Regions from separate parts of the Streptomyces sp. NPDC001787 genome, predicted to be linked through region 1. Evidence: predicted binding sites of a transcription regulator. Region 1 holds the regulator's gene; the other holds the start of a gene.
The links. Region 1 encodes HspR, which represses chaperone genes until heat shock. Its sites were predicted from a motif close to TTGAGNNNNNNNNNCTCAA; they were not measured.

Region 1 (14,560 bases):
TTCCTGGTCGCCTCGTCCTCGTCGTCCTCGCCGAACGCCATGTTCAGCATCGCCACGTTCTCCTGGCCGAGCTGCTGGAACAGCGGCTCGTTGCCCAGGCGGCGGGCCGAGTCACCCGTGCACTTCTCGTCGCCGCCCATGATCGCGAACTTCACGCCCGCGATGTGGAGCAGTTCCGCGAAGGCCTTCGTCGTCTTCTTGGCACGGTCCTCCAGCGCGCCCGCGCAGCCGACCCAGTACAGGTACTCGATCTCGCTGAGGTCCTCGACGTCCTTGCCGACGATCGGGACCTCGAAGTCGACCTCCTTGGTCCACTCGACGCGCTGCTTCTTGGCGAGGCCCCAGGGGTTGCCCTTCTTCTCCAGGTTCTTGAGCATCGTGCCCGCCTCGGACGGGAACGCGGACTCGATCATCACCTGGTAGCGGCGCATGTCGACGATGTGGTCGATGTGCTCGATGTCGACCGGGCACTGCTCCACGCACGCACCGCAGGTGGTGCAGGACCACAGCACGTCCGGGTCGATGACGCCGTTCTCCTCGGCGGTGCCGATGAGGGGGCGCTCGGCCTCCGCGAGGGCGGCCGCCGGAACGTCCTTCAGCTGCTCCGCGGACGCCTTCTCGTTGCCCTCCATGTCCTTGCCGCCACCGGCGAGCAGGTAGGGGGCCTTGGCGTGCGCGTGGTCGCGCAGCGACATGATCAGGAGCTTCGGGGAGAGCGGCTTGCCGGTGTTCCAGGCGGGGCACTGCGACTGGCAGCGGCCGCACTCGGTGCACGTGGAGAAGTCGAGAATGCCCTTCCAGGAGAACTGCTCGACCTGCGAGACACCGAAGACGTCGTCCTCGCCCGGGTCCTCGAAGTCGATCTCCTTGCCGCCGCTCGTCATCGGCTGGAGCGCGCCGAGGGCGACCTCGCCGTCGGCGTTCCGCTTGAACCAGATGTTCGGGAAGCCGAGGAAGCGGTGCCAGGCCACACCCATGTTGGTGTTGAGCGAGACAGTGATCATCCAGATCAGCGAGGTGCCGATCTTGATCATCGCGGTGAAGTAGATGAGGTTCTGGAGCGTGCCGAGCGCCATCCCCTTGAAGGCGAGCACCAGGGGGTACGAGACGAAGTACGCGGCCTCGTAGCCCTCGACGTGGTGGATCGCGCCCTCAAGGCCGCGCAGGACCAGGATCGCCAGGCCGATGACGAGGATGACGTACTCGACGAAGTACGCCTGCCAGGCCTTGGAGCCCGCGAAGCGCGACTTGCGGCCGGCCCGGGAGGGCAGGTTCAGCAGCCGGATCGCCATCAGCGTGACGATCCCGGCGACCGTCATCAGCCCGATGAACTCGATGTACATCTCGAACGGCAGCCAGCCGCCGATGACGGGCAGCACCCAGTCCGCCTGGAAGAGCTGTCCGTACGCCTGGAGCAGCGTCGGCGGCAGGGTCAGGAAGCCGATGGCGACGAACCAGTGCGCGAAGCCGACGATGCCCCACCGGTTCATCCGGGTGTGGCCGAGGAACTCCTTGACCAGGGTGATCGTGCGCTGTTTGGGGTCGTCGGTGCGGCTGCCCGCGGGTACCGGTTGTCCGAGGCGGACGAAACGGTAGATCTGCGCGACGGCTCGGGCGAGGAGCGCGACGCCGACGACGGTCAGCACCAGCGACACGATGATCGCGGCGAGTTGCATGTGGGGGCTCCTCGGGCCTGCGAGGGTGGGATCCGACACTACTAAGCAGTAACTTAATCAGTCTGTGCTGACACTACCCACTTATTCCGCGGCTCTGTAGCCGGACAAGCGGTGATCTGTGTCGCTCAGGTGTGCCTTGCCGCGCCGGGCGGACCGGCGGAGCGCCGCACGCAGCGGACGGTGTACGGACTCGGCCAGAACGGCGAGGTCGAGCACCGTTCCCCGGTGCTCGGCGTAGTGCTGGTCGAGCAGTGCGGGTTCGTCCCAGGGCATCCCGGACCGGGCCCGCACCTGGGCCAAGCCTGTCAGGCCCGGTCGCAGCTCATGACGCCAGTACCTGGCTCCGGTGATTCCGGCCCCCGGGTCGCCCGGTGCCAGCGGTGCGGGACCCACGAGGGAGAGGTCTCCCCGTACGACGTGGGGCAGCCGGGAGAGCAGGTCGAGCCGGAGCCGGCGGGTGCGCAGGGAGCGCAGTTCGAAGGGCCGGCCGTGCAGCCCGATCCGGGTCCGGCGCTCCAGTACGCCGCCGGACCGGTGTTTCACCGCGAGTGCGAGGGTGCCCGCGGCGAGGGCCGGGGCTGCCAGGATCAGGAGGGCCGAGCCGAGGATCAGGTCCAGCACCCGTTTGGCCGTCACGCGGGAGGTGAAGCGGTGTGCCGCGTCCGCCGTCGTGTGTGCCGCCGCGCGCGCGGCCGTACGCAGTGGGGTGCGCGGTGCGAGCGCGCCGGGCCGGTACGGGCTCCGCCGGCTCCGCTGTCGCTGCTGCTGTCGCCGCTGCCTCTGCTGCCTCACGCGCCGCTGTTCCGCGTCCTGCATCGCGCCCACCCGGGGTTCGAGGTCCGATGGTGTGCCGGTTATGACCGGCTCACGGCATTTTGTGACAGAACGATCCCACGGTGGGATGGTGGGTGGGGGGTGCGCCGGGGTGTGGCGCGGCCTCCCGTGCGGGTGCGCTGCGTGCGGTCCGCGGTGGCGGGTGCGGCGCGTGTTGCGGGGTGCCGGGCGGGTCAAGGGGGGTGCCGAGGCCTTCTGTGGCGCGCGCCGAGGTCGTGTGCGGCGAGGGTCGCGACCTGGAAAGCCCTGGTCGTCATGGGTGTGAGCACTTAAGTTGAGTCCAGCCGACTCAGGTCTGTTGACTCTGGGGCGGGAGTCATGCATTCTTGAGTCAGATCCACTCAAGTAGTCAGTTGGAGGAATTGAAATGGCACGTGCGGTCGGCATCGACCTGGGCACGACTAACTCCGTCGTCAGCGTTCTCGAAGGCGGCGAGCCCACCGTCATCACCAACGCCGAAGGCGCCAGGACCACGCCGTCCGTCGTCGCCTTCGCCAAGAACGGCGAGGTGCTCGTCGGCGAGGTCGCCAAGCGCCAGGCGGTCACCAACGTCGACAGGACCATCCGCTCCGTCAAGCGCCACATGGGCACTGACTGGAAGATCGACCTGGACGGCAAGAGCTTCAACCCGCAGCAGATGAGCGCCTTCATCCTGCAGAAGCTGAAGCGGGACGCCGAGTCCTACCTGGGCGAGAAGGTGACCGACGCGGTCATCACCGTCCCGGCGTACTTCAACGACTCCGAGCGTCAGGCGACGAAGGAGGCCGGCGAGATCGCGGGCCTGAACGTCCTGCGTATCGTCAACGAGCCGACGGCCGCCGCTCTGGCGTACGGCCTCGACAAGGACGACCAGACGATCCTCGTCTTCGACCTCGGCGGCGGCACCTTCGACGTGTCGCTCCTGGAGATCGGTGACGGCGTCGTCGAGGTGAAGGCCACCAACGGTGACAACCACCTCGGTGGTGACGACTGGGACCAGCGCGTCGTCGACTACCTGGTGAAGCAGTTCGCCAACGGTCACGGCGTGGACCTGTCCAAGGACAAGATGGCTCTCCAGCGTCTCCGCGAGGCCGCGGAGAAGGCGAAGATCGAGCTCTCGTCCTCGACCGAGACCACGATCAACCTGCCCTACATCACGGCGTCCGCCGAGGGCCCGCTGCACCTGGACGAGAAGCTCACGCGCGCCCAGTTCCAGCAGCTGACCGCCGACCTGCTGGACCGCTGCAAGACGCCGTTCCACAACGTCATCAAGGACGCGGGCATCGCGCTCTCCGAGATCGACCACGTCGTTCTCGTCGGTGGCTCGACCCGTATGCCGGCCGTCGCCGAGCTCGTCAAGGAGCTGACCGGTGGCCAGGAGGCCAACAAGGGCGTGAACCCGGACGAGGTCGTCGCCATCGGCGCCTCGCTCCAGGCCGGTGTCCTCAAGGGCGAGGTCAAGGACGTCCTGCTGCTCGACGTCACCCCGCTGTCCCTGGGTATCGAGACCAAGGGCGGCATCATGACGAAGCTCATCGAGCGCAACACGACCATCCCGACCAAGCGCTCCGAGATCTTCACGACGGCCGAGGACAACCAGCCGTCCGTGCAGATCCAGGTCTACCAGGGCGAGCGCGAGATCGCGGCGTACAACAAGAAGCTCGGAATGTTCGAGCTCACCGGTCTGCCGCCGGCCCCGCGCGGGGTGCCGCAGATCGAGGTCGCCTTCGACATCGACGCCAACGGCATCATGCACGTCGCTGCCAAGGACCTCGGCACCGGCAAGGAGCAGAAGATGACCGTCACCGGTGGCTCCTCGCTGCCGAAGGACGAGGTCAACCGGATGCGCGAAGAGGCCGAGCAGTACGCCGACGAGGACCACCGTCGTCGTGAGGCCGCCGAGTCCCGCAACCAGGGCGAGCAGCTCGTCTACCAGACGGAGAAGTTCCTCAAGGACAACGAGGACAAGGTCCCCGGTGATGTGAAGACGGAGGTGGAGACCGCGCTCGGCGAGCTGAAGGAGAAGCTCAAGGGCGAGGACACCGCCGAGATCCGTACCGCCACCGAGAAGGTCGCGGCCGTCTCCCAGAAGCTGGGCCAGGCCATGTACGCCAACGCCGAGGCCGGTGCGACGCCGGGCGCCGACGCGCCGGGCGACAGTGCCAAGGCCGATGACGATGTCGTCGACGCGGAGATCGTGGACGACGAGAAGGACACGAAGGGCGGTGCGGCGTGACCGAGGAGACCCCGGGCTTCGACGAGAAGCCCGACGTCCCCTCCGGCGCCACCTCCGACGACGCCGAGCCGAAGGCCGCCGCTCCCTCCGAGGAGGAGGCGGCGGCCCCGGCCGGGGACGCTAACCAGACAGCGGGCCTGACGGCTCAGCTGGACCAGGCCCGTTCGGCACTCGCCGAGCGCACGGCCGACCTCCAGCGGCTCCAGGCCGAGTATCAGAACTACCGCCGCCGCGTGGAGCGGGACCGGGTCACGGTCAAGGAGATCGCCTCGGCGAACCTCCTGTCCGAGCTGCTGCCCGTGCTCGACGACGTCGGCCGCGCACGGGAGCACGGTGAGCTGGTCGGCGGCTTCAAGTCGGTGGCCGAATCGCTGGAGACGACCGTCGCGAAGCTGGGCCTCCAGCAGTTCGGCAAGGAGGGCGAGCCCTTCGACCCGACGATCCACGAGGCCCTGATGCACAGCTATGCGCCGGACGTCACCGAGACGACCTGCGTGGCGATCCTTCAGCCGGGGTATCGCATCGGCGAGCGCACCATCCGCCCCGCGCGGGTGGCCGTCGCCGAGCCGCAGCCGGGCGCCACGCCCGCGGCGGCGAAGGAAGAGAAGGCAGATGACGAGGAGAGCGGTGGCACCGAGGAGGTCTGACATTCCGTCCGACCATCCCGGTGTGTACCGCCCGGCCCAGCGACCGGCCCACAGGCCGGTCGCTCGGCCGATCGTCCGGAAGGAGGGACGTCGATGAGCACGAAGGACTTCGTCGAGAAGGACTACTACAAGGTCCTCGGCGTCCCCAAGGACGCCACCGACGCCGAGATCAAGAAGGCGTACCGCAAACTCGCCCGCGAGTTCCACCCGGACGCCAACAAGGGTGACGCGAAGGCCGAGTCGCGCTTCAAGGAGATCTCCGAGGCGAACGACGTCCTCGGTGACACCAAGAAGCGCAAGGAGTACGACGAGGCGCGCGCCCTCTTCGGCAACGGTGGCTTCCGGGCCGGTCCCGGTGGCGCGGGAGGCAACTTCAACTTCGACCTGGGCGACCTCTTCGGTGGCACCCAGGGCGGTGGTCAGGGCGGCGGGGCCGGTGGATTCGGCGGCGGTGGCGGTCTGGGCGACGTCTTCGGCGGCCTGTTCAACCGGGGCGGTGCGGGGACGCGTGTGCAGCCGCGCCGCGGTCAGGACATCGAGTCCGAGGTGACGCTCAGCTTCACCGAGGCGGTCGACGGGGCCACGGTCCCGCTGAGGATGTCCAGCCAGGCGCCCTGCAAGGCGTGTTCGGGCACCGGCGACAAGAACGGCACCCCGAGGGTCTGCCCGACCTGTGTCGGCACCGGCCAGGTCTCGCGCGGCAGCGGCGGCGGCTTCTCGCTCACCGACCCCTGTGTGGACTGCAAGGGCCGGGGCCTCATCGCCCAGGACCCCTGCGAGGTCTGCAAGGGCAGCGGGCGGGCGAAGTCGGCCCGCACCATGCAGGTCAGGATTCCCGCGGGCGTCCTCGACGGCCAGCGGATCCGGCTGCGCGGCAAGGGCGGAGCGGGGGAGCGCGGCGGTCCGGCCGGCGACCTCTATGTCGTCGTCCACGTCGACGCCCACCCGGTCTTCGGCCGCAAGGGGGACAACCTCACCATCACCGTGCCCGTCACCTTCCCGGAGGCGGCGCTCGGCGGCGAGGTGAAGGTGCCCACGCTCGGCGGGCCCGCGGTCACCCTGAAGCTCCCGGCAGGCACCCCCAACGGACGTACGATGCGCGCCCGCGGCAAGGGCGCCGTACGCAAGGACGGCACCCGCGGCGACCTGCTGGTCACCGTCGAGGTGGACGTGCCCAAGGACCTCGCGCAAGAGGCCGAGGACGCGCTGGAGGCCTACCGGAAGGCGACCGCGGACCAGGACCCGCGGGCGGAGCTGTTCCAGGCTGCGAAGGGAGCTTGAGATGGACGGCCGGCGACGTAACCCGTACCAGTTGACCGATGAATCACCGGTGTATGTGATCTCGATCGCGGCGCAGCTCTCGGGTCTGCACCCGCAGACGCTGCGTCAGTACGACCGTCTCGGCCTCGTCTCCCCGGACCGTACGGCCGGGCGCGGCAGACGCTATTCGGCCCGTGACATCGAGCTGCTGCGCACCGTGCAGCAGCTGTCGCAGGACGAGGGCATCAACCTGGCGGGCATCAAGCGCATCATCGAGCTGGAGAACCAGGTCGCCGCGCTCCAGCAGCGCGTCGCCGAGCTCTCGGCGGCGGTGGACGGCGCGGCGGTGGCCATGCAGCAGCGCGAGGCGCAGGTGCATGCCTCGTACCGCCGTGATCTGGTCCCGTACCAGGATGTGCAGCACACCAGCGCGCTGGTCGTCTGGCGGCCGAAGAAGCCGAAGGACTGAGGCGGGCGACGGACGCGTACGCGGCGTCCGGGTCCGGCCCGCAGGGCCCGTCTTCCGGGAGTTCGTTCCGGGGGCGGGCCCTGTCGCGTCCGGGGCGGTCAGGAGTCCTGGTCGAGGATTCCGGACCGGGCGATGAGATAACCGAGCTGGGCCCGGCTGCTGCTGCCCAGCGCGGTGGAGAGTTTGGCGACGTGCGCCCGGCAGGTGCGGACGTTCATGCCCAGCCGCCGGGCGATGGAGTCGTCCACATGGCCCTCGACGAGGAGCTGGGCGATGGAGCGCTGGACGCCGCTGATTCCCTTGGGCGTCGGCTCGTACTTGACTTCCTCCCGCAGCGGCGCGGCCTGGTTCCACAGCTGCTCGAAGACCTTGACGAGGTACTGCACGAGCCCGGGGTGGCGCAGTTCGAGCGCCACCCGGCGGTCGTCCGTGGCGGGGATGAACGCGACGGTGTGATCGAAGATCATCAGACGCTCGATCAGCTCTTCGAGGGTGCGGATCTCGACCTTGCCCGCCGTCATGCGGTCCGCGTACGTCAGGGTTCCGTGGCTGTGCCGGATGGTGTGCTGGTAGAGCGAGCGCATGCCGACACCGCGCTCGGTGAGCATGTTGCCGCGCTCCACGGCGATGTTGAGGGTGCCCTCGCTGCGCCCGCCGCCGGGCTGGATGGTCAGTACCTCCGACCGGCATTCGGCCATGGCGAGCTCGATGGAGGCGTTGATCCGGTCCTTGCCCTCAAGCACGGTGATCGCGTGCGTGGTGGGCGTCTGGGCACTGATCGCCATGAACGGTTCGAAGGTGTCGCTGAGCTCGACCGAGAGCTGTCTTCGAGCCTGGATCTCCCGTTCGATCGGGTAGAGCCGTTGTGTCAGTGCGGCGGACGGAGGTACCGGCCGGAGCCAGGCGTCATCGGCCGGATCCGGGTGAAGCAGGGCGAATTCGAGCAGACAGGGCGCTGACCCCACCTCGGAACGGGCTATCTTGCCCACGCTCAGGGCGCTGGCGTAGAGCCGTATCCCCTCCTCGCACAAGGCGGTGACAGAGTGGGGATGTGTCGCATTTGTGCTATTTGTTATCAATTCTCCACCCCCCAGGAACATGAAACTACAGGAACATGATGCATCGATCCTGTGGCATTGACGTGCCTGAATGAGCCATCGTCTTGTCATGCGGGGGAGAGGAAACCTTGGAAGTGAGGACGAAGCCGACTATGGGTAGCAAAATGCTTCGCTCGGCGCTTGCCGCGGCCTTCTCCGCCGGGCTGGCGCTCGGAGCGGTCAGTATCCAGGACCTGGTCTGGGACAGTGCGCCCACCGGAGCGACCGGCACGCAGGTGCGGGCCGTTCCCCCGCCGGACCTGGTGTGGGACATCGCGCCGGTCGGAACGCCGGCGGCGCGGACTCTGGCAGCGCCTCCGCCGGACCTGGTGTGGGACACCGCGCCGGCCGGAGTGAAGGCGTCCGACCTGGTGTGGGACATCGCGCCGCGAGTGACGGCAGAGGCATGAGCATCCCCCCGGATGACCGCACCTTCCGGCGGGAGATGGCCACGGCCTACCGCTCAGGGTGGCATTTCATCGATCTGCTCACGGCACTCCCCCGCCGTGGCGATTCGTTGATGGTCACCCTGTTCGGAGAGCCGATCGTCGTCGTGCTGGAGGAGGACGAGGGTGTCCGTGCCTATCGGTGTCTCCGCCGCCCCCGCGGCGCTCCGCAGCCGGTCCGCTGCGCCGTGCGCTACGGCATGATTTTCGTCAATCTCGACCAGCGGGACCATGAGCTGTTCGAGCCAGAAACCATCTCCGCCACCCCCCGCAGTGCCTGAGCGATTCCCCCGTCGTTCCTTGTCGCTCAGGTACTTCCCCCACACAGCGGCGCCACCGTGACCTGAACGCGGTGGCGCCGTTGTGCTGTTCCGCCGCGGCCGGGCGGATCACGCCCTGCCGAGCGCCCGGTCCACGGCGATCTCGATGACGACCCGGTCCGGGCTGGGCTTGGGTGTGCGCCCGTAGCGGTCCGTGTAGCGGCGTACGGCGTCGTCCACGATGTCCGACTCCGGGCGGATCATCGCGTGGCCCTCCAGCGTCGCCCAGCGGGCCCGGTGCATCTGGCAGGCCGCGACCCGTGCCCCGTCCGGGCCCGCGGCGATGATGTTGGCGACCTTGCGGCTGTTCTTGTTGGTGATCACGCGGGCGATCCCGGCCTCGGCGTCGTACGTCACGCCGACCGGCACCACGTGCGGTGTGCCGTCCGGGCGGAGCGTGGTCAGGGTGCAGAGGTGGTACTCGCGCCAGAAGGCCAGGTACTCGGGGCTGAGGTTGCGTACGTCGGGCATGCCGAAAGCGTAGACATTCCGCCGGCGCGGCGGCCCCCGGTGCGCCGACGCGGCGACCCCCGGTGCGCGGGCGCGCCGCGCGGGCGGGCGTACGGCGCGGTGTGCGGTGGCGGGTGCCGGGGGTGAGCGGTTCACTCGGATCAGGGCTTGGAGCCGCCGTGCGCGGCGGAGCCGGGCCGCGGGTGCGCGCATTCAGGCTTGAGCGGAATACACTCAACTTTGTGTACGTTGATTCAGTCAATGGTGCGGGCGGGGCCCGTACGGCCGCCGGTCCACCGGCCGCCGTCACCGCCGCCCGGCCGACGACCGCCGGACCCGACGCCGGAACCGAGTCAAGCACCACCGCAAGGAGGAGAGAGCGCACGTGGACGCCGAGCTGACCAACAAGAGCCGGGACGCCATCAACGCGGCCACCAGCAGGGCCGTGAAGGACGGGCACCCCGACCTGACCCCCGGGCATCTGCTGCTCGCGCTGCTCGAGGGCCAGGACAACGAGAACATCACCGACCTGCTCGCCGCCGTCGACGCCGACCAGGCCGCCGTACGCGGCGCGACCGAGAAGCTCCTGGGCGCCCAGCCCAGCGTCACCGGCTCCACCGTCGCGCCGCCGCAGCCCAACCGCGAACTGCTCGCGGTCATCGCGGACGCCGCCCAGCAGGCCAAGGAGCTCGGCGACGAGTTCCTGTCCACCGAGCATCTGCTGATCGGCATCGCGGCCAAGGGCGGCCGGGCCGGTGAGATCCTCGGTGAGCAGGGGGCCAGTGCGAAGAGGCTGCTGGACGCGTTCGAGAAGAGCAGGGGAGGGCGTCGGGTGACCACACCGGACCCGGAGGGTCAGTACAAGGCCCTGGAGAAGTTCGGCACCGACTTCACGGCGGCCGCACGCGAGGGCAAGCTCGACCCGGTGATCGGGAGGGACCAGGAGATCCGCCGCGTGGTCCAGGTCCTGTCCCGCCGCACGAAGAACAACCCGGTGCTCATCGGTGAGCCCGGCGTCGGCAAGACGGCGGTCGTCGAAGGTCTCGCCCAGCGCATCGTCAAGGGCGACGTACCCGAGAGCCTGAAGAACAAGCGCCTCGTCTCCCTGGACCTGGGGGCCATGGTCGCGGGCGCGAAGTACCGGGGCGAGTTCGAGGAGCGGCTGAAGACCGTCCTCTCCGAGATCAAGGAGAGCGACGGCCAGATCATCACGTTCATCGACGAGCTGCACACCGTCGTGGGCGCCGGCGCGGGCGGCGACTCCGCCATGGACGCGGGCAACATGCTCAAGCCGATGCTGGCCCGCGGCGAACTGCGGATGGTCGGCGCCACCACGCTGGACGAGTACCGCGAGCGCATCGAGAAGGACCCGGCCCTGGAGCGCCGCTTCCAGCAGGTCCTGGTCGCCGAGCCGTCCGTCGAGGACACCATCGCGATCCTGCGCGGGCTCAAGGGCCGCTACGAGGCCCACCACAAGGTCCAGATCGCGGACTCCGCGCTGGTCGCGGCGGCCACGCTCTCCGACCGCTACATCACCTCCCGCTTCCTCCCCGACAAGGCCATCGACCTGGTCGACGAGGCGGCGTCCCGGCTGCGGATGGAGATCGACTCCTCGCCCGTGGAGATCGACGAGCTCCAGCGCGCCGTCGACCGGCTGCGCATGGAGGAGCTGGCTCTCAAGAACGAGACCGACGCCGCCTCCAAGCAGCGCCTGGACAAGCTCCGCCGCGACCTCGCCGACAAGGAGGAGGAGCTGCGCGGCCTCACCGCCCGCTGGGAGAAGGAGAAGCAGGGCCTCAACCGCGTCGGTGAGCTGAAGGAACGTCTCGACGAACTGCGCGGACAGGCCGAGCGCGCCCAGCGCGACGGCGACTTCGACACCGCCTCCAAGCTGCTGTACGGGGAGATCCCCGGCCTGGAACGCGAGCTGGAGGAGGCCGCCGAGGCGGAGCAGGAGGCGGCCAAGGACACGATGGTCAAGGAGGAGGTCGGCCCGGACGACATCGCCGATGTCGTCGGCTCCTGGACCGGCATCCCGGCAGGCCGGCTGCTGGAGGGCGAGACCCAGAAGCTGCTGCGCATGGAGGACGAACTCGGCAGGCGGCTCATCGGGCAGCGGGAGGCCGTGCAGTCGGTCTCCGACGCGGTACGGCGCACCCGTGCCGGCATCGCCGACCCGGACCGCCCGACCGGCTCCTTCCTCTTCCTCGGCCCCACCGGGGTCGGCAAGACCGAGCTGGCGAAGGCGCTCGCGGACTTCCTGTTCGACGACGAGCGGGCCATGATCCGCATCGACATGAGCGAGTACGGCGAGAAGCACAGCGTCGCGCGGCTCGTCGGCGCCCCGCCCGGTTACGTCGGGTACGAGGAGGGCGGCCAGCTCACCGAGTCCGTCCGCCGGCGCCCGTACAGCGTCGTCCTGCTGGACGAGGTGGAGAAGGCCCACCCGGAGGTCTTCGACGTCCTGCTCCAGGTCCTCGACGACGGCCGGCTCACGGACGGCCAGGGCCGGACGGTGGACTTCCGCAACACCATCCTGATCCTGACCTCCAACCTCGGCAGCCAGTACCTGGTCGACCCCCTGGTCAAGCCCGAGGTCAAGAAGGAGCAGGTCATGGATGTCGTACGGGCATCCTTCAAACCGGAGTTCCTCAACCGGCTCGATGACATCGTGGTCTTCTCCGCGCTGTCCGGCGACGAGCTCTCGCACATCGCGGGACTCCAGATCGACCGCCTGGCCGGGCGGCTGGCCGACCGCAGGCTCACCCTCGACGTCACGCCCGAGGCCCTGGCCTGGCTGGCCGAGGAGGGCAACGACCCGGCGTACGGGGCACGGCCGCTGCGCCGGCTGATCCAGACGGCGATCGGCGACCGGCTGGCGAAGGAGATCCTCGCGGGCGAGGTCACGGACGGCGACACCGTACGGGTGGACCGGTCCGACGACGGCCTGAGCGTCGGCCGCGCCTCGTAGCACCGGTCCCCCTGACCCCGGCGGGCCCGGTCCGCACCGGCTGCGTGTCAGCTTGTGGCGGATCGGGGCCGCCGGGGCTTGCCATGCCCCGCCCGCCATGGGAGAGGATGGCCGCAACCGTCACGAAGGGAAATAACGGTGAGCATCGATCCGTCCTCGATTCCTAATTTCGGGGGCCAGCCCGAACCGCAGGCGGCAGGACCGGAGGGCCCCGTCGTCCCTGACCAGGACCTCGTCAAGCAGCTTCTGGACCAGATGGAGCTGAAGTACGTCGTCGACGACGAGGGCGACCTCGCGGCGCCGTGGGAAGAGTTCCGGACGTACTTCATGTTCCGGGGCGAGGAGGAGCAGCAGGTCTTCTCGGTCCGTACGTTCTACGACCGCCCGCACGACCTCGACCAGCGCCCCGTCCTCCTGGACGCGATCGACGACTGGAACCGCCGCACCCTGTGGCCGAAGGTCTACACGCACGCCCACGAGGGCGAGGAGGGCGAGGCGGGCTCCGTCCGGCTGATCGGTGAGGCGCAGATGCTCATCGGCACCGGCGTCAGCCTGGAGCACTTCGTCTCCTCGACGGTCAGCTGGGTGCGCGCCTCGATCGAGTTCGACAAGTGGCTCGTGGAGCGCCTGGGCCTGGAGCCGGCCGAGGCCAAGGCCGAGGCCGAGGAGAAGGCCGAGGGCGACGCGCCCTCCGAGGGCTGAGCGCCCCTTCCCGAACGAGAGCCCGGCCGGCCGGGGACCCGCGTCCCCGACCGGCCGGGCTCTGTCATGTCCGGGCTCCGTCATGTCCGGCTCCGGTCCTGGCCGCCTCTCACCCGGCCAGGCCCTTCAGCCGGGACACCGCCTCCTCCAGCACGTCCGCGCGCTTGCAGAACGCGAAGCGGACGAAGGGCGCGCCCTGGTCGCGGTGGTCGTAGAAGACGGCGTTCGGGATCGCGACGACCCCGCAGCGGCCGGGCAGGGCGCGGCAGAACGCGAAGCCGTCGCGCTCGCCGCCGAGCGGGCGGATGTCGGTGGTGACGAAATACGTTCCGGCGGGGCGGTAGACCCCGAACCCGGCCTCGGCGAGCCCCGTGCTCAGCAGGTCCCGCTTGGCCCGCAGATCGGCGCGCAGGGCCTCGTAGTAGCTGTCGGGCAGCCGCAGGGCCTCGGCGACCGCGTACTGGAAGGGGCCGGCCGAGACATAGGTCAGGAACTGCTTCGCGGAGCGCACGGCGGTGACCAGCTCCGGGCTCCCGGTGATCCAGCCGACCTTCCAGCCGGTGAACGAGAAGGTCTTTCCCGCACTGCTCACCGTGACCGTGCGCTCGCGCATGCCGGGGAAGGAGGCGAGCGGGATGTGTTCGCCCTCGAAGACCAGGTGTTCGTACACCTCGTCGGTGACGACGAGCAGGTCGCGTTCGCGGGCGAGTTCGGCGACGGCGGCGAGCTCTTCGCGGGTGAGGACCGTGCCGGTAGGGTTGTGCGGGGTGTTGAGCAGGATCAGGCGGGTGCGCGGGGTGACGGCGGCGCGCAGTTCGCCGAGGTCGAGCCGGTAGGTCCCGGACGCCGCCTCCGGGTGCAGTGTGACCGGGACACGGGTGCCGCCCGCCATGGCGATGGAGGCGGCGTACGAGTCGTAGTACGGCTCCAGGGCGATGACCTCGTCGCCCGGTTCGAGCAGGGCGAGCATCGCGGCGGCGATGGCCTCCGTGGCGCCCGCGGTGACCAGGACCTCGGTGTCGGGGTCGTACGCGAGGCCGTAGCGCCGCTGCTGGTGGTCCGTGATCGCGGTACGGAGTTCGGGGACGCCGGGCCCCGGTGGGTACTGGTTGCCGCGGCCGTCGCGCAGGGCCCGGACCGCGGCCTCGCGGATCTCGTCGGGGCCGTCGGTGTCGGGGAAGCCCTGGCCGAGGTTGATGGAACCGGTCCGTACGGCCAGCGCCGACATCTCCGCGAAGATCGTCGTGCCGAACTCGGTGAGGCGGCGGTTGAGCAGCGGTCGTCCCTGTGTCATGGGCCATCCTGTGCCGAAGCTCTGGAGTTGCTCAAGTCCGCTTTCGGCTCCGGCGCGGCGGGGCATCCCCGCTGCACGAAAGAATCGCCATGAACATGAAGCGGGGGGTTCCGCTTCGGGGGACGGAAGGGTGTGAGGACAGGTGGGAGCCTTCTTCATCGTGATGATCGTGCTTGTGC
Region 2 (14,560 bases), on a different contig from region 1:
CTACATCATGCTCGCCCGCCGGCTGGCGGGGACGACGGACAGCGGCCCGGCCACCGACCCCGAGCGGGTACGGGACGCCGCCCGGCGCGCCCGCGCCGACCTGACCGAGTCGCTGGCCCGGATGGCGCACCTGCTCACCGGCGACCGGGACGGCGAGGAGCCGCGGCCCGAGGCCGCCGCGCACTGGCAGCCCGACCCCGCCGACCTCGTCGACGGCTGGGCCGCGCTGGCACAGGCCCATGAGCTGGCCTGGACCGGCCTCGACACGGAGACGGGCCTGGTGCACGCCCTGCGGGCGCTCACCGAGGCGCGGGCCGCCGCCGAGAACCTGCCGGCCGGCTCCCGGCGCGAACTGCTGATCCTCCGCTGCCTGGAGGCGAAGGCGTCCATCGAGAGCCGGCGCTTCCACGAGGGCATGGACTCCCCGGACGAGGCGCTCGACCGGGCCGTCGAGGCCTGGGCGGAGGTCTGGTCCCGGACGCCCGCCGACAGCCCCTGGGAGCCCGGGAACCTCCAGATATACGGCCTCACCCTGCTGCGCCGGGCACAGCAGAACAGGTCCGAGGAGGATCTGCGCGAGACGGTCCGGCTGCTGCGCCAGTCCGTGGCGGGCACCTCGGAGAACAGCCCGGATCTCGCCGCGCGGAGAATGAACCTGGGCCTGGCGCTGCTGTTCCGCTTCCGGCTCGTGGGAGCCCTGGTCGACCTGTACGAGGCCGACTGGATATTGGGAGCGGCGGCCCGCGGGGCCGTCTCGGGCGATGTCGCGGCCTCCGCCCACGCCGTCCGCGGCCAGGTGGCTCTGGAACTCGGCCGGGCGGTCGGGGCCGAAGTGCGGTTCACCGAGGCCGCGGCCTACTTCAAGCAGGCCGCGGACCGCGCGCTCGCCGCCGGATCGCCCGTCATGGCCGCCGCCCATCTGATGGACCGGGCCAGGACGCTGGAGCGGATCGCCGGTCCCGACCGGGCGCTCACCGAGTACCACCGCGCACTCGATGTCCTCACTGAGCACGGCGGGGAGCACGGCCGGGTCGCGGACCGGATCAGGGAGAACGTACGGCGCCTCGAATCGGGTGACGCATGACGTTGCCGCCCGACGACAGCAGCACGCCCCTGCCCTCCTTCGGGTCCCTGGCCGCCCTCGTCGACCGCGGCGGCGCGACCGGACACCCGGTGCTGGACGCGGTCCTGGCGGGACTGCGCGACCGGTCCGCCGAGTCCGGGCCGTGCGTGGCGTACTACGAGGACGCCCCATGACGGCGGACACCACGGCGGGCCCCGTTCCGCACTGGCCGCACCGGGCGCTGGACGCCTCCAACCTGACCCCGGTCCCGCTGCGGCAGTTCGTGCTCAAGGTGCACAGCCGGTGCAACCTCGCCTGCGACTACTGCTACATCTACCGCAGCCCCGACACCAGCTGGCGCGAGCGCCCGGCGCGGGTGGCGGAGGAGACCATGGCCCGCGCCGCCGACCGCATCGGCGAGCATGCCGCCGCCCACGGCCTGGACCGCATCCGGGTCGAACTGCACGGCGGCGAACCCCTGCTGGCGGGCCCCGGGCCGCTGCTCGCGTACACCCGCGCGGTACGCCGGGCGGTGCCCGCGGACTGCGAGGTGCTGCCCACCGTGCAGACCAACGGCACGCTGCTGACCGGCACCGTCCTCGACCGGCTCGGTGACGAGGGCATCCGGGTGGGCCTCAGCCTCGACGGCGGGAACGCCCGCCTCGACGGCCGGCGCCTGGGCCACGACGGAAGGCCCTCCTGGCCCGCCGCGTCCCGCGCCGCCGCCCTGCTCGCCCGGCGCGGTGCGCAGTACGCGGGCATCCTCAGCACCATCGACCTCGCCGGAGACCCGCGCGAGGTCTACACCTCGCTGCTCGCCCTGGACCCGCCCGGACTGGACTTCCTGCTGCCGCACGCCAACTGGGGCACGCCCCCGGCGGGGAAGCGGCCCGCCCGCCCCGGACGGCACCGGCCGCACCCGGCACCGTACGGGCAGTGGCTCGCCGAGGTCTTCGACCTGTGGTGGCACGCGGACGGGCTGCGGACGAGGGTCCGGCTGTTCACGGAGATACTGGCCCTGCTGCTGGGCAGCCGGAGCACCGCCGAGGCGGTCGGTCTCTCCCCGATGGCGGCGATCGTGGTCGACACGGACGGTGCGATCGAGCAGGTCGACTCGCTCAAGAGCGCCTACGCGGGCGCCCCCGAGACCGGCCTGGACGTCTTCGCCAACTCCTTCGACCAGGCGCTGCGCCACCCCGGAGTCGCGGCACGGCAGCTGGGTGAACAGGGGCTCGCGCCGGAGTGCCGGGGCTGCCCGGTGCTCCGGGTGTGCGGCGGCGGCAACTACGCGCACCGATACGCCCCGAACAGCGGCTTTCTGCACCCCAGCGTCTACTGTGCCGACCTCGAACACCTCATACGGCACATCGCCCGGCGCCTGTGTGACGCGGGAGACAATGGTCACTGTTCGCCAACCTGCCCTCACTGAGCGGAATCTGACGCACAATCGAAGAGCTTGCGCACAAAGTTGAACACTTGCGTCGAGGGAGTACCGGGATGACGGAGGATTCCGACCACGTCACGGTCGTGTTCGCGGGACAGAGTGAGTCCTGGGCCAAATGGGTGGAGGAGGAGTGCGAGACGGCGGGCATCGCCACGAACCTCGTCCGCTGGGACCCCCTGCGCAAGCCGCCGGAGGGCCGGGCCCTCACCGACCTGCTCGCCGCCCCCGGCCGGGTCCTGCTCGTGCTGGACGACTGGTACCTGCGCTTCGACGCGGGCCGCTACCGGGCCTGGGCCGATGTGCTCCGGCAGGTGCTCCCCGCCCACCGGGCACAGATCGCGGCCATCTCCGTCACCCCGCACAGCCTGCCAGAGGCGGCACGTGAGCTGGACCCCGTCGGCCTCTACGGGGTGGGGCGCGAGGAGGCCAAGCAGCGCCTGCTGACCGCCTGCGGGCTCGTCCTGGACCAGCACTCCGGGGTCGACCTCGACCGGGGGCTGCGCTTCCCGGACGAGCCGCCGCCCGTGTCCAACGTGGAGCGCCGCAACCGCCGCTTCACCGGTCGCCGCCAGGTCCTGGACCGGGTGCACCGGCTGCTGAACGACCGTACGGCGCCGGCCGCGCAGACCGCCCCCGCGCCGGTGGCGGTGCACGGAGCGGGCGGAATCGGCAAGACCGAGGTGGCGCGGGAGTACGCGCACCGTTACGCCGGCGAGTACGACGCCATCTGGTGGATCAGGGCCCACACCCCGCTCATGGCGCGCGAGGACTTCGCCGCGCTGGCCAAGGAGCTGCGCACCGGGGACGGCGACGAACTGCGCGGGCTCATCGCCGCCGCCCAGCGCCGCCTCGCCGCGTCACGGCAGCGCTGGCTCATCGTGTTCGACGGGGCGGACAGCCCGGACGAGCTGGCCGGACTGCTGCCCAGGGGCCCCGGCCACGTACTGATCACCACGCGCGACACCTCCTGGTCCTCCCACGGGGCGGAGCTCGTCGAACTGCCCCGCTTCGAACGCGAGGAGAGCATCGCCTTCGCCTGCCGCCGGGCGCCGAGGATCACCGAGGAGGACGCCGACCGGCTGGCCGACGTGGTCGAGGACCTGCCGATCCTCATCGACCAGATGGCCGCCTGGCTGGAGGCGTATCCCCTCACCGACGTCGCCCGCTACGTCCAGGACATCCGCGAGGGCGACCCCAACATCCTGGACGTCATGCCGTCCGGCGGCGAGGCGCAGCGGTTCCAGGCCGTGTGGTCCACCACGCTGAACACCCTCGGCGAGGACGCGCCGCAGGCCCATGAACTCCTCAAGCTGCTGGCCCACTTCTCCGCCGACACCGTGCCGGTCCGGCTGCTCCGGTCGGCCAGGGCCTCCGACCTGCCCAGCCATCTGGCGCGCCTGGTCAGCGAACCCAGCAACTGGAACTCGGCCCTGCGCAGGCTCTCCGAGACCACGTCCATGCGGCTGGAGTACGAGACGGGCCCCCAGGACGACATCCTCACCGTGGGCACCCTGCGCATGCACCGGCTCTTCCACCGCTTCGTCCGCAGCACCCTGTCGGCCCGCGACCGCAAGCAGGCGTCCGAGACCGCCTGCCGGGTCCTGGTCGCCGCCGACCCCCGGGACCCGACGTCCCCCCGCCACTGGCAGCGCTACGCCGATCTGATCCCCCATCTGGAACCCTCGGGCGCGCTGGAGTCGGCCGACGAGGACGTACGGAGCCTCGTCCTCAACTGCGTCGAGTACCTCCGGATGCGGGGCGAGTACGGCGACGGCTGGACGATCACCAGGAAGGCGCTGGACCACTGGCGGGCCGACTCGGGCCCCACCGACCGCACCGTCCTGGTCGCCACCCACCAGTACGCCAACATGCTGCGCAGGCTGGGGCGTTACGCCGATGCCGAGGGCGTCGGACGCGACATCCTCGACCGGCTCTCCGCGGACCCGGACGTGCAGGACATCGAGCTGCTGCGGGCCATGAACGGCCTCGGCGGCACACTGACGGCCCTCGGGCGGTACGACGAGGCGCGGTCCCTCTACGAGGACGCCACGGCCCGCGCGGTGCGCAGGCTCGGGGACAGCACTGTGCCGCGCACCCTCGCCATCCGCAGCAACCTCGCCCAGGCCATCGCCCTTCAGGGGCGGTACGCGGAGTCCCTGGACCAGCACCGGGCGATCCTGGAGGCACGCGTGGGGCTGCTCGGCCCCCGTAACGCCCTCACCCTGCTGTCCGCCCTGTACACCGCCTGGACCCTGCGCCTGCTGGGCCGCTACCGCGAGGCGCTCGTGATCCAGGAGCGCAACACCTGGCTGCACGGCCAAGTGCTCGACCGGGAGCACTCCCAGACCCTCCAGGCCCAGCACAACCTCGCCCTGTGCCGGCGCAGGGAGGGCGATCTGGAGTACGCCCACGCCATGATGCGCCGGGTCCGCGACAAGGTGACCGGCCGCCGGGGCGGACACCACCCCGAGACGCTGCTGATCTCCACCGACTACGCCATGCTGCTGCGGGAGATGGGCCGGTTCGACGAGGCGCTGGAGATCGCCGAGTCGACCGCCCGGCTGTACGCCACCCAGCTCGGCGAGGACCACCCCTACGCGATCGGCAGCCGGGCCAACCGCGGTGTCGTCCTGCGCGATCTGGGCTATCACAGCTCCGCCCTGGCGATCGGCGAGGAGACGACGGAGGGCATGGCACGCGTGCTCGGCGAGGACCACCCCTGGAGCATCGGCTGCGCCCTGAACGCGACCGCCGCACGGGCGGCGACGGGCGACCCGCAGGGCGCGGTGGACCTCGGCCGCGCCGCGCTGGGACGGGCCCGCGTGGGGGTCGGGCTCGGGCACGCCCTCACGGTCGGCCTGGAGGTGGGGCTGGCCCTGGACCTGCGGGCGGCGGGCCGGACGGAGGAGGCCGCAAAGCTGGCCGAGGAGACACTGGGCCGGCTCATTGCCTCCCTCGGGCGGACACACCGCACGGTGCGCGCGGTGGCCGCGGGGGAGCGCCCGTACTGGGACTTCGAGCCCCAGCCGATCTGATTCCGTACCGCACAACGGGCTCCGGCCCCCGCCGATGTGTATCGGCGGGGGCCGGAGCCCGTGACGGTGGTGCCGCTGATCAGGCCTCGAAGACCTCGGCGACCAGCTGGGCCTGCTCGGCCTGGTGGCGCTTGGCCGAGCCGACCGCCGGGGACGAGCCGTGCGGCCGCGAGATGCGGCGCAGGCGCTCACCGTGCGGGATGTCGGCGCCGACGGCCAGGTCCAGGTGGTCGATCAGGTTGAGCGCGATGAACGGCCACGCGCCCTGGTTCGCCGGCTCCTCCTGGGCCCAGAGGTACTTCTCGGCGTTCGGGTACTTGGCGATCTCGGCCTGGAGCTCCGCACCCGGCAGCGGGTACAGGCGCTCCAGCCGGATGATGGCCGTCTCCGTGTCGCCGCGCTTCTCCCGCTCGGCGTCCAGGTCGTAGTACAGCTTGCCCGCGCAGAAGACGACCTTGCGGACGTCCTCGGGCTTGACCGACGCGTCGCCGATCACCGGACGGAAACCGCCGGTGGTGAACTCCTCGATCTTCGACGCCGCGGCCTTCAGACGCAGCATCGACTTCGGGGTGAAGACGATCAGCGGCTTGTGGTGCGGGTTGTGCACCTGCCAGCGCAGCAGGTGGAAGTAGTTCGACGGCAGGGTCGGCATCGCGACCGTCATGTTGTCCTGCGCGCACATCTGGAGGAAGCGCTCCGGGCGGGCGGACGAGTGGTCCGGGCCCTGGCCCTCGTAGCCGTGCGGCAGCAGCAGCGTGACGCCGGAGGTCTGGCCCCACTTCTGCTCGGCCGAGGAGATGAACTCGTCCACGACGGTCTGCGCGCCGTTGACGAAGTCACCGAACTGGGCCTCCCAGACGACCAGCGACTCGGGACGGGCCAGCGAGTAGCCGTACTCGAAGCCCATTGCCGCGTACTCGGAGAGCAGCGAGTCGTAGACGTTGTACCGGGCCTGGTCGTCGGTGAGGTACAGCAGCGGGGTGTAGTCCTCGCCCGTCACCTGGTCGACCAGCACCGCGTGGCGCTGCCCGAACGTGCCGCGGCGGGTGTCCTGGCCGGCGAGCCGGACCGGGGTGCCCTCCATCAGCAGCGAACCGATGGCGAGCGTCTCGCCCATGCCCCAGTCGATCGTGCCGTTCTCCACCGAGGCCGCGCGACGCTGCATCTGCGGCATCAGGCGGGGGTGGACGGTGATCTGCTCGGGGATGTTGACCTGGGACTCGGCGATCCGCTTGACGACCTCGGCGGAGACCGCCGTGTCGACGGCCACCGGGAACGCGGCCTGCGGCTCCGGGACGTGCGGGGCGGGCGGCTGCGAGGTGGCCTCGCGGACCTCCGCGAAGACCTTCTCCAGCTGGCCCTGGAAGTCCTGGAGCGCCTGCTCCGCCTCTTCCAGCGTGATGTCGCCGCGACCGATGAGGGACTCGGTGTAGAGCTTGCGCACCGAGCGCTTCTTGTCGATCAGCGTGTACATCTGCGGGTTGGTGAACTCCGGGTTGTCGCCCTCGTTGTGACCGCGGCGGCGGTAGCAGATGAGGTCGATCACGACGTCCTTGTTGAACGCCTGCCGGAACTCGAAGGCGAGCCGCGCCACGCGGACCACGGCCTCCGGGTCGTCGCCGTTGACGTGGATGATCGGTGCCTCGATCATGCGCGCCACGTCGGTGGCGTACATCGAGGAGCGCGAGGACTCCGGGGCGGCGGTGAAGCCGACCTGGTTGTTGATCACCACGTGCACGGTGCCGCCGGTGCGGTAGCCGCGCAGCTGCGACATGTTGAGCGTCTCGGCGACGACGCCCTGGCCCGCGAAGGCCGCGTCGCCGTGGAGCGCGACGGGCAGGACGGTGAAGTCCGTGCCGCCCTTGTTGATGATGTCCTGCTTGGCGCGGGCGATGCCCTCCAGGACCGGGTCGACCGCCTCCAGGTGGGAGGGGTTGGCGGCCAGCGAGACCTTGATCTGCTCGCCGTCCAGACCGGTGAAGGTGCCCTCGGCGCCCAGGTGGTACTTGACGTCGCCGGAGCCGTGCATGGAGCGCGGGTCGAGGTTGCCCTCGAACTCGCGGAAGATCTGAGCGTACGACTTGCCGACGATGTTCGCCAGCACGTTCAGCCGGCCGCGGTGGGCCATGCCGATGACGACCTCGTCGAGGCGGGCCTCGGCGGCGGAGTCGATGACCGCGTCGAGCAGCGGGATGACGGACTCGCCGCCCTCCAGCGAGAACCGCTTCTGGCCGACGTACTTGGTCTGCAGGAACGTCTCGAACGCCTCGGCGGCGTTCAGCCGGCGCAGGATGCGCAGCTGCTCCTCGCGCTCGGGCTGCTGGGCGCGCGGGCGCTCGACCCGGTCCTGGAGCCACTTGCGCTGCTTCGGGTCCTGGATGTGCATGAACTCGATGCCGGTGGTGCGGCAGTACGACTCGCGCAGCACTCCGAGGATGTCGCGGAGCTTCATCATCGACTTGCCGGCGAAGCCGCCGACCGCGAAGTCCCGCTCCAGGTCCCACAGGGTGAGGCCGTGCTCGGTGATGTCGAGGTCGGGGTGCTTGCGCTGGCGGTACTCCAGCGGGTCGGTGTCGGCCATGACGTGGCCGCGGACCCGGTAGGAGTGGATGAGCTCGAAGACGCGGGCGGCCTTGGTGACGTCGCTGTCGTGCGAGGCGTCGATGTCCGTGAGCCAGCGGACCGGCTCGTAGGGGATGCGCAGCGCCTTGAAGATCTCGTCGTAGAACTCGTTCTGGCCGAGCAGCAGCTGGCTCAGGACGCGCAGGAACTCGCCGGAGGCGGCACCCTGGATGACCCGGTGGTCGTACGTCGAGGTCAGCGTCATGACCTTCGAGATACCGAGCTTGTTGAGGGTGTCCTGCGAGGTGCCCTGGAACTCCGCCGGGTAGTCCATCGCGCCGACGCCCATGATGAGGCCCTGACCGGGCATCAGGCGGGGCACGGAGTGGACGGTGCCGATGCCGCCGGGGTTGGTCAGCGAGGCGGTGACCCCGGTGAAGTCGTCCATGCCGAGCTTGCCGATGCGGGCGCGCCGGACGATGTCCTCGTACGCCTGCCAGAACTCGAAGAAGTTGAGCGTCTCGGCCTTCTTGATGGCCGCGACGACGAGCTGGCGGTCACCGTTGGGCTTCACCAGGTCGATGGCCAGGCCGAGGTTGATGTGCTCCGGCTTGACCAGGGTCGGCTTGCCGTCCTTGACCGTGAAGGAGTGGTTCATCGACGGCATGGCCTTGAGGGCCTGCACCATCGCGTACCCGATGAGGTGCGTGAAGGAGATCTTCCCGCCGCGGGCGCGCTTGAGGTGGTTGTTGATGACGATGCGGTTGTCGAAGAGCAGCTTCACCGGGACGGCGCGGACGGACGTGGCCGTCGGCAGCTCCAGCGAGGCGTTCATGTTCTTCGCGACCGCGGCGGAGGGGCCGCGCAGCGTCACGTACTCCGGACCCTCCGGGGCCTCGGTCGCCTCGGCGGCCTTGGCCGGGGCCGCGGCGGGCTTCGCCGGAGCGGCCTTCGCCGGGGCTGCCGGAGCAGCGGCGGCGGGGGCGGCCTTCGCGGGCGCCGGAGCGGCGGCGGGCTGGACCGGGGCGGCGGGCGCGGCGGCCGGAGCCGGTGCCGCGGGCTGGGCCGGGGGGGTGGCGACCGGGGCCGGGGTCACCGCGGCCGCGACGTCGGGAAGGGGCTTGTCCGCCGTGCCGGAGGTACCCGGCTTGTAGTCGGCGAAGAAGTCCCACCAGGCACGGTCGACCGAACTGGGGTCCTGGAGGTACTGCTGATAGATCTCGTCGACGAGCCACTCATTGGGGCCGAAGGCCGCGGCCGGGTTCCCACCCGGGCTGGCTTGGTCGGTCGAGATGCTTGAGTTACTGGGGGACTGAGACGACACGGCGGCAACCGCCCTCTTCCGCTTCACAAGGTGATGGACAGCGGAAATCAAGGCTACGCCTCCTTGGCCATTCCTTGCAGACCGGGCCGGTCTTCGTCGTGCAAGTCACATCGGAAGGCGGGTTTCGGCACAGGAAATGGCGGGAAACAACCTGGGTTCCGCCGCACTTCGGGTACGCAGAGCCGTGGGTACGGCCACCCGACCGTATCCCCTTTATGGAGGACACGGAGAACGTGCCCTTCCGGTTCGAACCCTATGTCAACCGCGCGGCTGGGACATTCCCGGAAGGGTGACCTGGATACGGCAGCCGCGTGATGATTCGGCCACCCCGATCCGGCCCCCGTGCAGATCCACCGCCCAGCGGGCGATGGCCAGCCCCAGACCCGTACCGCCGTCGCTGCCCGGTCCGTGCGGGGACGGCGCCTGCCCCCGGTTGAACCGCTCGAAGACCCGGTGGCGCTCGGCCTCCGGGATGCCCGGACCCTCGTCCATGACCTCCAGCTCCAGCGACTCGGGATGCGCCCCGCGGCGCGCCAGCACCGTGACCCGGCCGTGCGGCGGGCTGTGCTTGACCGCGTTGTCGATGAGGTTGGCGACCACCTGGTGCAGCCGCTCCGCGTCCGCGTGCGCCGTCAGCTCGGGCGGTGACACATCCAGATGCAGATGGACGTCCGTACGGGAGTGATTGCCGGAGCCGGAGGAGAGCCGGCGCTGCGAGGCGGCCAGATTGGCCTCCTTCAGCACTCCCGACAGATACGGCCACACCTCGAAGCGGCGGGCCTTGAGCGCCACCACCCCGTTGTCCAGGCGGGAGAGGTCGAGCAGGGTCTCCACCAGCCTGCCGAGCCGTTCGGTCTGCTTCAGGGCCGTGCGCATCGTCTCGGGGTCGGCCGGTGACACCCCGTCCACGACGTTCTCCAGCACGGCTCTCAGCGCCGCGATGGGAGTGCGCAGCTCATGGGAGACATTGGCGACCAGCTCCTTGCGATGCCGGTCCTCCGCCTCCAGATCGTCCGCCATCCGGTTGATCGTCTGGGCCAGGTCGCCCAGCTCGTCCCGCCGCCCGGCGCCGCTGACCCGGCCGGTGTAGTCGCCGTGCGAGATCGACCGGGCCACCGCTCTCATCTCGTCCAGCGGCGCGGTCAGACCGTGCGCCACGAACTGGGTGATCAGCAGTGTGGCGATCACCGAGAACACCGTGATGAACCGGAATTCGGTCCGGGTGCGCAGGGCGACGATGAGGAGCCCCGTCGTGATGAACACCGACACCACGACGAGGGTGCCGAGCTTGGCCTTGATCGAGAAGGGCCGTAGTCCCGCCCCTGGCCGGGTCATGGCGCGGGGGTCTCCAGGGCGTAGCCGACGCCGTGCACGGTACGGATCCGCTCGGCGCCGATCTTCCGGCGCAGTGCCTTGATGTGGCTGTCGACCGTACGGGTGCCCGAGGCGTCCGCCCAGTCCCACACCTCCGCCAGCAGCTGCTCACGGGAGAGCACCGCACGCGGGGTGTTGGCCAGGCAGACCAGCAGATCGAACTCCGTCGGCGTCAGGTGCACGTCCTCGGTGCGCACCCGGACCCGGCGCTGCGCGTGGTCGATCTCCAGCTCGCCCAGGCGCAGGATGCCGCTGCGCGGGGTGACCGCGGCCAGCGCCGCACGCTCCACCCGGCGCAGCAGGACGTGCACCCGGGCCGCCAGCTCGCGCATGGAGAACGGTTTGGTCATGTAGTCGTCGGCGCCGACGCCGAGCCCGACCAGCATGTCGGTCTCGTCGTCGCGTGCCGTCAGCATCAGCACCGGCACCGGGCGCTGGGCCTGCACCCGACGGCAGACCTCCAGCCCGTCGAAGCCGGGAAGCATGATGTCGAGCACCATCAGATCGGGCTGCCAGGCCTCGGCCGCGTCCACGGCCGCGGGCCCGTCCAGTGCGGTCTGCACCAGGAAGCCCTCGGCCCGCAGCCGGGCGGAAATGGCGTCGACGATCGTGGGGTCGTCCTCGACCACCAGCACCCGGCGCTGAGCCCCTGGGGTGGCCGCGACGCCGTTGTGGGTGGTGTGTGTCTGTTCCATCGCCCCGCCCCTGCCCGTTTCTCACGGGGGTCATACCCCCGCAAGGCACGGTCTTCGCTCGTGGATTTCGTGGGTGATCCCTTGTACCGCTCAGCAGCGTAAAGGCAGCGGACGGCTCCCGGCTACGCAGGGTGTTGTCACGCATCGACGAGTTGGGGCCCGCGGGGAGGCGGATCGTCGGCCTTGTACCGGATGCCCGGGGGCGCGGCGTGGCCCCGGGTGCCGGACGGGGGGATCAGTCCGTCCGGAGTGCGAGATGGACCACGTCCGGTACACCTCGGGCAACGGCTACCTCTTCCGTCCTTACCGCACTGAACCCGGCATTCCGCAAAGCCTGTTCGAAGGCGTGCGACGGCTGCGCGGACCACACGGCGAGCACACCGCCCGTGGTCAGACGCGCGCGGCAGTCCGCGAGACCGGCGGGGGAGTAGAGGTTCCCGTTGTCGTCCGTGACGGTCCAGTCGGGCCCGTTGTCGATGTCCAGGCACAGAGCGTCGTAACGCTCCGTGGTCGTCCGCAGGTGTGCGACCAGGTCCGTGTGCAGGATCTCGGTCCGCGCGTCGGCCAGCGCCTCGCCGGAGATCCGGTCCAGCGGCCCCTCCCGGTGCCAGTCGACGATCGCCTGTTCCCGCTCGACGACGACGATCCGCCCCCAGCGCTCCTCGGCGGCGGCCCGCGCCAGGGAGAACCCGACCCCGAGTCCGCCGATGAGGACGGCGGGACCGGGCCGGCCGGCCGGGAGCGCGGCGAGCGCCGCGTCGATCAGGAGCCGCTCGGACCGCCCGTCCGAGGTGTCCATCAGGAAACAGCCGTTGGCGATGATCTCGAAGTCCTCCCCGCGCTCACGCAGGACGACCTCGCCGAAAGGTCCTTCGCGTCGGTCGAGCGTGACGGGGCTGGTGCTGGCGGACATGACGTGGCTCTCCGGTCTCCGGTGGCGGTGGACGATGTCCCGCCATCCTGGCCCGCCGGACCCGGCCGGGGCCAACGCTTTGGCACATCCGGCCCGGTGGGGGGCGGTTCACGGAAGGCGGGAGCGGCTGCCGGTGTTGCACCCGGTGCGGAGGCGCGGAGCGGTGGGCGCGGGGGCCGGGCGGTGGGTGATCGCTCAGAGCGAACACGGGGTGGGGAACAATCAGCCGCTCAGGAGCATTGAGTCGACATAGCTCAACTTGCCTGCCGAAGGGGAGATCATGACTACGGAGTCCAAGGCGTTCACAACGATCGACCTGCCCGTGCTGCCGCTCGACGACGAAGTCGTACTGCCCGGAATGGTGGTGCCGCTGGATCTTTCGGACACGGAGGTACGGGCCGCCGTCGAGGCCGCGCAGGCCGCCGCGCGTGCCGGTGACGGCAAGCCCGAGGTGCTGCTGGTGCCACGGATCGACGGGACGTACACGGGGACCGGTGTCCTCGGCACCGTCGAGCAGGTCGGACGCCTCTCGGACGGCGACCCGGGCGCGCTCATCCGGGCCCGTGACCGGGTGCGGATCGGCGCCGGGACCAGTGGGCCCGGCGGGGCGCTGTGGGTGGAGGGGACCCGGATCGACGTGGTCGTTCCCGATCCGCTGCCCGGTGCCGCCGCGGAGCTGGTCAAGGAGTACAAGGCGCTCGCCACCAGCTGGCTGAAGAAGCGCGGCGCCTGGCAGGTCGTGGACCGGGTCCAGCAGATCGAGGACATCTCCGCGCTGGCCGACAACTCCGGATACTCGCCCTTCCTGACCACCGCGCAGAAGGTGCGGCTGCTGGAGACCGTGGACGCGGTCGCCCGGCTGAAGCTCGCCATCCAGTGGCTCGGCGAACACCTCGCCGAGCAGGACGTCGCCGAGTCGATCGCCAAGGACGTCCAGGAGGGCGTCGACAAGCAGCAGCGCGAATTCCTGCTGCGGCGCCAGCTCGACGCCGTGCGCAAGGAGCTCTCCGAGCTCAACGGCGACCCGGAGGACGAGTCCGACGACTACCGGGCCCGGGTCGAGGCCGCCGATCTTCCCGGGCACGTCCGGGAGGCCGCGCTCAAGGAGGTCGAGAAGCTGGAGCGCTCCTCCGACCAGAGCCCGGAGGGTTCCTGGATCAGGACGTGGCTGGACACCGTTCTCGAACTGCCCTGGACCGAGCGGACCGAGGACGCCTACGACATCCGCGGCGCGCGGGAGATCCTGGACGCCGAGCACGCCGGTCTGGCCGACGTGAAGGAACGGATCACCGAGTACCTCGCGGTGCGCAAGCGGCGTGCCGACCGCGGCCTCGGGGTCGTCGGCGGGCGGCGCGGCGGCGCGGTGCTGGCACTCGTCGGCCCGCCCGGAGTGGGCAAGACCTCGCTCGGCGAGTCCGTCGCGCACGCCATGGGCCGCAAGTTCGTCCGTGTCGCGCTCGGCGGTGTCCGGGACGAGGCGGAGATCAGGGGCCACCGGCGTACGTACGTGGGCGCGCTCCCCGGACGTATCGTGCGGGCCATCAAGGAGGCCGGTTCGATGAACCCGGTCGTCCTGCTCGACGAGATCGACAAGGTCGGCTCGGACTTCCGGGGCGACCCGGCCGCCGCCCTGCTCGAAGTCCTGGACCCGGCCCAGAACCACACCTTCCGCGACCACTACCTGGAGGTCGAGCTCGACCTCAGCGACGTGGTGTTCCTGGCGACGGCCAATGTGCTGGAGGCCATCCCGGAGGCACTGCTGGACCGTATGGAGCTGGTCCGGCTCGACGGCTACACCGAGGACGAGAAGGTCGTCATCGCCCGCGACCACCTGCTCCCGCGCCAGCTGGAGCGGGCCGGTCTGGAGAAGGACGAGGTCGGCCTCGACGAGTCCGCGCTGCGCAAGCTGGCGGGGGAGTACACCCGCGAGGCGGGCGTACGGAACCTGGAGAGGGCCGTCGCCAGGCTGCTCCGCAAGGTGGCGGCCCAGCACGAACTGGGCGACCGGGAGCTGCCGTTCACGGTGTCCGAGGAGGATCTGCGAGGCCTGATCGGACGGCCGCACCACGTTCCCGAGTCCGCCCAGGACCCGGCCGAGCGCCGTACGGCGGTGCCGGGCGTGGCCACCGGTCTCGCGGTCACCGGGGCCG

Region 2: a site for HspR is predicted at 12,650-12,668, ahead of lon (endopeptidase La). Genes of this name have one in related genera too.

Annotation. Positions count from the first base shown of each region.
Region 1 covers NZ_JBEOZE010000003.1:6,702-21,261, reverse strand. Annotated here, with positions in the region: gene ABT170_RS05065 (heterodisulfide reductase-related iron-sulfur binding cluster) at 1-1,676, opposite strand, end outside; gene ABT170_RS05060 (sugar transferase) at 1,758-2,492, opposite strand; gene dnaK (molecular chaperone DnaK) at 2,878-4,725, shown strand; gene grpE (nucleotide exchange factor GrpE) at 4,722-5,372, shown strand; gene dnaJ (molecular chaperone DnaJ) at 5,466-6,653, shown strand; gene ABT170_RS05040 (heat shock protein transcriptional repressor HspR) at 6,655-7,101, shown strand; gene ABT170_RS05035 (helix-turn-helix transcriptional regulator) at 7,200-8,201, opposite strand; gene ABT170_RS05030 (hypothetical protein) at 8,312-8,608, shown strand; gene ABT170_RS05025 (Rieske (2Fe-2S) protein) at 8,605-8,925, shown strand; gene ABT170_RS05020 (pyridoxamine 5'-phosphate oxidase family protein) at 9,034-9,435, opposite strand; gene clpB (ATP-dependent chaperone ClpB) at 9,800-12,385, shown strand; gene ABT170_RS05010 (YbjN domain-containing protein) at 12,524-13,087, shown strand; gene ABT170_RS05005 (pyridoxal phosphate-dependent aminotransferase) at 13,197-14,381, opposite strand.
Region 2 covers NZ_JBEOZE010000002.1:19,562-34,121, forward strand. Annotated here, with positions in the region: gene ABT170_RS02805 (SAV_2336 N-terminal domain-related protein) at 1-1,084, shown strand, start outside; gene ABT170_RS02810 (YxD-tail cyclophane-containing RiPP peptide) at 1,081-1,257, shown strand; gene ABT170_RS02815 (FxsB family cyclophane-forming radical SAM/SPASM peptide maturase) at 1,254-2,492, shown strand; gene fxsT (FxSxx-COOH system tetratricopeptide repeat protein) at 2,561-5,542, shown strand; gene ABT170_RS02825 (multifunctional oxoglutarate decarboxylase/oxoglutarate dehydrogenase thiamine pyrophosphate-binding subunit/dihydrolipoyllysine-residue succinyltransferase subunit) at 5,622-9,428, opposite strand; gene ABT170_RS02830 (HAMP domain-containing sensor histidine kinase) at 9,687-10,763, opposite strand; gene ABT170_RS02835 (response regulator transcription factor) at 10,760-11,497, opposite strand; gene ABT170_RS02840 (spermidine synthase family protein) at 11,733-12,410, opposite strand; gene lon (endopeptidase La) at 12,691-14,560, shown strand, end outside.